Regions from separate parts of the Parabacteroides sp. AT13 genome, predicted to be linked through region 1. Evidence: riboswitches for the same ligand, from Rfam matches in the RefSeq annotation. Region 1 holds a riboswitch; the other holds the start of a gene.
The links. A riboswitch is a leader RNA that binds a small molecule or an ion and turns the genes downstream of it on or off. The one in region 1 is predicted to bind cobalamin.
Positions count from the first base shown of each region.

Region 2: it holds a riboswitch for cobalamin, as region 1 does, so the genes downstream of both, CI959_RS11425 (porin family protein) here and CI959_RS05645 (TonB-dependent siderophore receptor) in region 1, are expected to answer to the same signal.

Region 1 covers NZ_NQMH01000001.1:1,257,233-1,260,444, forward strand. The annotation lists gene CI959_RS05635 (HAD family phosphatase) at 1-111, shown strand, start outside; gene CI959_RS05640 (DnaJ domain-containing protein) at 367-1,164, shown strand; cobalamin riboswitch at 1,328-1,525, shown strand; gene CI959_RS05645 (TonB-dependent siderophore receptor) at 1,636-3,212, shown strand, end outside.
Region 2 covers NZ_NQMH01000001.1:2,750,559-2,753,770, reverse strand. The annotation lists gene priA (primosomal protein N') at 1-1,061, opposite strand, end outside; gene CI959_RS11425 (porin family protein) at 1,149-1,757, opposite strand; cobalamin riboswitch at 2,049-2,252, opposite strand; gene coaW (type II pantothenate kinase) at 2,272-3,126, opposite strand.

The DNA of each region.
Region 1 (3,212 bases):
GTGAATGTGTTGGGTGCAAAGGCGATTGGAATGGAAGCTGTATTGTTTACAACAACCAAAAAGTATATTTTTGAAATAGAGCGAATTTTCGGGATCAAAATTGAACAATAATAGCTACAGCCAGTGATGGTGATCGCGCTCAATGAAAAGATTGTACGCTACCAAAAGCGAATAGGCTTACAGGGCTACGAGGGATTGCCCTTCGGAACGTATCTCATCCGGATAAATGAGAAAACATTCAAGATCCAACTCTCCAAATAACCGTAAGGCGGGTATGCTTCACGCACCCGCCTTTTACATTTGCATATCTCCCGTTTTTTTACGAATATTGCATATCGGTAATCAACAAATAAGATAAACAGGAATATGGGTATCGGGAAATGGATAGGTGGCGTCTTGGGATTTATGGCGTTCGGACCGCTAGGCGCTCTAGCCGGCATTATATTAGGCTCTTTCTTCGAGGAAGGGGCAAATATGACGGGGCAGTCTTTCGGTGGCGGCACCAATTACGATGATCAATATACACGAAGAGACCCATACGCCGGGGAACGTAACAGTTTCCTTTTCTCCATGTTGGTTATGGCATCCTATATCATCCGTGCCGACGGGAAGATCATGCATAGCGAGATGGAATACGTCCGTCAATTCCTTCGGAGAAACTTCGGCGAGATCGCCGTAAGCCAAGGTGAGGAGATATTGCTAAAGCTTTTCGACCAAGCTAAACGCATGGATCAGGAGAACAACATGGGATTCAAGAATACCATCCGGGAATGCGGAACCCAGATCGCATACAACCTAAGTTATGAGGAGCGGCTGCAATTGCTCGCGTTCCTCGCCGAGATCGCTAAGAGTGACGGGAATGTGTGCGCAGCCGAGATCAATGCCTTGAAAGAGGTAGCGATGGCGATGGGAATGTCTGATAGAGAAGTTGAATCCATGTTGAACCTAAAAGGAAGTTCCTTGGACGATGCCTACAAGGTGCTAGAGATAGAACCGACCGCCACGGACGAGGAAGTCCGTGCCGCCTATCGCCGGATGGCCGTCAAGCATCATCCGGACAAAGTAGCCAGTTTGGGAGAAGACATCCGCAAGGCCGCCAACGAGAAGTTTCAGAAAATAAATGAGGCCAAGGAAAGGATCTATCAATCGAGAGGCTTGAAGTAAGATTCAACAAACAGTATTACTTACGAATTGTCAGCCTATTACATTTACCGATATCTTCTTTATGATGTAAATATTCTTTCTCCTTAATAGAAGTGGACAGACATATCATACCTTACAAAAAAACTTTTTCATATATATTTTCTAAATATTAGAAAACATTCATATCTTTGCCTCCGATTTTAGTAATCAAACTATCACATAGTTTGGTGAGAGGGAATCCGGTGTGAATCCGGAGCTGTTCCTGCAGCTGTAATCCTCATGAAGTTGGTTAGAAGTTCAAAAACCACTGTTCCTAAGTTGGAATGGGAAGGTTTCTAACCAGAGGAGAGCCAGAATACCTGCTAAAGTCTTACAATAACATCAAGCTTTCAGGATAAGAGCACGTGTCATACAAAAAACAATTCAGTTTATTTTTTGAGACATTATCAATAGAAGCTTGTTGTTTTATTTCGTGAACCAATAAAACACTATATGAGGCTTTTAGCATCTGCTATTTTAGCTTTGTGCGTACAATCCGTATGCGCCCAAAGCATATTGAAAGATCCGAAGGAACTTTCCGTGCTATTGAACGAGGTCGTGGTCACCGGTACGGGTACCGAACACTATCTGAAAGACGCCCCTGTGCAAACAGAGGTAATCACCGGCAAAGCCCTTGACAGTTACCAAGGACGCAGTATGCAAGATATTCTGGAAGGGCTGAACGCTTCCATCACCTTTAATCCGAGCGACATGGGTAGTGGCATCCAGATGAACGGATTAGGCAACGATTACATATTGATCCTTATCAATGGCAAACGGATCAACGGAGATACCGGCGGACAAAACGACTTGAGTATTATCAACCCCGCCAATATCGAACGTATCGAGATCGTAAAAGGTGCCGCCTCTTCCCTGTATGGCTCGGACGCTATCGCCGGTGTTATCAATATTATCACGAAAAAGAACCGGGATAAAGTGAGCCTATCGAATACGACTCGTGTCGGATCATATGGAGATATATTGGAAAGCGTACAAATCGGCTTTGGGCATAAGAGAGTGAATTCCACCACCTCACTTAGTACGACCCATACGGACGGCTGGCGAAATACGACCCAAGAATGGGACCATCACGAGGTAATGGATGGAACCGTGACACGAACCGTAAACCGATCCACGAACTTTACGCTAAGGGAGAACTTAACCTACAAAGTGAACGACCGGCTGAGCCTCTCGGCCGATGGCTCTTTTTACCAGAAATGGAATTATCGTCCGCACGGCGCATTCAAGTATTATACCTATGATCAATTCTACCGGAACTTCGATGTGGCCGGAGGAGCTAAATACACATTGGGAGGACTGAATTTTCTTTCGGTAGACCTAACTTATGGTAACTATAGTTATTTCTATAATTACCATCATAAAGATGTCACGAACTTCTTCGATCCGGAGACGGGTTTACGTATTACCCGTTATCCGGGGGAACATATTCTGGAAACCTCTCAACAACGTTTCCTAGGACAAGCCAAAAGCGTATTCCACCTCGGGGAAAACAATATCCTAAGCGCCGGACTCGAATATCAATACGATCATTTGAAATCTCCCCGGCGTATCGAGAACGGGAAAGCCTCCGTATTTACGGCTTCCGCTTATGTACAAGACGAATGGAACCCGACAGATCGGTTGAATGTGACGGTAGGTGGGCGCTTCGTCGTGCACCAAGAGTTCGGGGCTACGTTTACCCCTAAAGTCTCCGCCATGTACAAACTAGGCGACTTCAATATCCGAGCCACATACTCAAATGGATTTAAGGCTCCTACCTTAAAGGAGTTGCACGATGATTATATCACGCAGATCGGCGGCGGCCCGTGGAAACATTATTATGGTAATAAGGATTTAAAACCGCAAAAGTCCAATTATTATTCGGCGAGCGTAGAATATCATGCGTCGAACCTGCAGATCACGGTAACAGGATTCTACAACCGTATCAAGAACATGATCGCCCTGACCGAGATCCCGACAAGCGCCGAAGACCGATTGGATGAGATCGAGGCCAGCATGCAACACAAGAA
Region 2 (3,212 bases), 1.5 Mb from region 1:
CCGAATAATTTCGCCAGCCGTTCCGTGATCTGGGTCGTGATAGCGATCTCCGGCAACATATATAAAACCTGCCGCCCCAGCCGCAAGACCTCATGGATCAAACGGACGTATATCTCGGTCTTACCACTGGAAGTCACGCCATGAAGCAAGCAGACCTCCTTCGTCTTGAAAGCCTCATGGATCTCTCCATAGGCTTTCTCTTGCGCCGGACTGAGCGGATTCGGCTCTTGCAAGCGGCAGACGGATACTTGCAAACGCCCCACCTCTTTCTCGTAACTCTCCAAGATACCCCGTTTCAGCAGACCCTCCAATACCGCAGAGGTATAACCACTGCGTTCCAATAGCTCTTTCTTGGAAAGCTCCTTCGATAAAGCAGGATTTAACGTATGACTTAAATCCAAGAAACTGACCAGCAGAAGCTCTTGCTTCTTCGCTCGTTTCAAATCCTCGAACACCGCCTGTAATTTCGTCTCATCCCGGTAAGCCTCGGCCAAACGGATAAACGCCTGTGTCTTGGGAACGAATCCTCGCTTTAGCTCCTCGCTCACCTCGACCGCCCCTTTCACCATCAAGGAAGAGACGATCGGGACAACATTTCGAAGACCGGTCTTCTTCTCCAACTCCGAGATCGTCAATTTCAAGATCCCGCTAAAGGCATCCAGTACCGCTTGCTCATTCGGGCGCAAGGGGGCGGTGGCCTCGAAATCCTCATTATAGGTAACCGCCGTCTCGCTTTCCAACTTTAAACCGGAAGGCAAGGCCGCCTTATACACGTCGCCCAGCTTACATATATAATAAGAAGATATCCATTTCCAGAAACGGAGTTGCGGACGGCGGAGCACCGGCGTGGCATCCAGCAAAGCGTAGATCTCCTTCGTCTCAAAATCGGATACCGGTTCCCGGTCGTGTACCTCCATGACGATGGCCGTATAATATCGTTTCTTCCCGAAATGCACGATCACCCGGCAACCGGGAGTCACGGCTCTTTCCAGATCTTCGGGTATCCGATAGGTATAGCTATTCTCCAAAGGAAGGGGAAGTATGACGTCCGCGTATTTCATTCAAACAGGTGTTTCATTACGAGCCCAAAAATAACAAAAAAGGCCGGACTTCTAAAGCCCAGCCTCTCTCATTTTATTTTCACCTATTTAGAACAAGATCGCTGCCGTGATAGACCATCCACGGTTCTTTCCGGCACCGTCGGAGAGGTTCACCTTCTCAATGCTATAGTTATCAGTCAGTCCCAGACCATAATTGAAACCCACCTGCAAGTGACTGATCAGCTCCACGCCGGCACCGAAGTTAAGACCTGCGCTGAAATTCTTCGCCTTCACCTGATCCGCTACGGAACCCGGGATATCCCAAAATTTATCACCGCCTACACGGAAACCGATATACGGACCGGCTGCCAAATACGCCTTGACGATCGGTAAACCGAATTTCCATTTCAAGTTGACCGGAACATCGATATAATCCGTCTTCATCGAAGTCTTAACCCCGCCAGCCGAGGTCGTCTCCAAACCTTTTTGCGAATACAACACCGCCGCATCGATCCCGACACCGACCAACGGTAAGGTCGTCTCGATCATCGGACCCACTTGGAAGCCGGTTACATTATCCGCTTTCAACACGTCCGAGTTGAAATGAACAGACGATATATTCACACCTCCCTTGATACCGAATTTAAGCTGAGCGTTCGCCGGAAGCGCCATCAACGCTAGCAAGGCAACCATAACAAGTCCCACAATTTTCTTCATATTCATACTTCTTTTGTTAATTACTCGTTGCAAATAAACGCACTTTTCTAATAATAAACAAATATTCTCTATAGAGTGTTCACGGAATACCCCAGTCCTTTAAACGCAAAGAAAGCATGCATCTTACACACGGAGCTCATCCCGTCGGTCAGATTCATGCTTCTTTCCCTAATTATTATGGCAAAATAATTATCCGAAACCATGAGACGACTTGATAAGAAAACCTTGGATAAAGAATAGTAAAAACCGGATACGGTTCTTGCGTTCTCTTCCGGCCTTTCCTCGAAGCCGTCGAAAATATACACGCCTTGCAGGTCTTCTGACTTACTTCCGGTCTTAAGCGCCTTCCCATTCACTTGAATGAACAGTGGCAACAGTATTGCTCAACCCGTTTATGAAGCTTACAGCAGCGGGACTGTCCGGGATTCTCACCCGATTCCCTTTTAATCCCTATCCGGCGATTGCCGAAAGGGAACAAAGCATGTAGCAAAGATACATAAAGTTTTGATGTAGCCTAACACTTTCCACAAAAAATATCCTTATATTCCCGGTTCCTGATATAGCATAAAGCCGCCCCGATAGCCGTGCGATACTCGGCATACTCCGGTATCTTGAAATGGACATCGCACATCTCCTCCAGACGGGGGAAAATATCCGGGCATTGTGGCAAGCGAGTTAGGTTACCGATCAATACGATATTCTTGATATCGCCATTTAACGAGGCGAAAACAGCTCCTTGCCCGATGGTCTGCAAGACCATATGAACGATACCGAGAGCGATATCCTCAACCTTAGCGTTCGCGTCCGCTTTTCCGAAAATAGAGGCTGTCACGTCCAGCGGCAGGCCGGGTAGCGGATGCGGCGTAATATCCCGGATATGCAAGTCGATATCATTCAAGGAACCGTGCTCGGCCAAAGACGCTATTTGGTGAAAGTCATGCGTTTTCAATAATAGCTTAGACAAGCCGAGGATTGTTCCGCCACCGATACCCAATCCCCCGATATGCTCGATCGTGGAGCCTTGTACCTTGACAAAGGAGGTACCCGTTCCCATGCTGACCACCAATAGACTGTCCAGTCCCGTATTATATTGCGCCCCTAGCCCATTCGCAAGGAACTCATCCGTCTTCGCAGTTGGTAAGCCATATAAAGGTTGATCGATATAGGCGCTACCTACACCCGTCAAGATCACTTTCTCTATATTCGAGAGCGAGATGTTATTATCATAAATATACTTACCGAAGGCTCCGAATAAAGAGGTTACCGGATCGGTAGCTTTCACGAACATCGGGTTCTTGATCTTCTTATCCTCCACGCCGACGATCTTAGTCGTGCTACCTCCCACATCTATACCTATAACGATTCCCATGATTCTTTCCCTTTTTAATTGAATAATCGCTACAAAAGTACATAAACCCGTATACAATACTAAAAAAGGCCGGACAAAATCAATTG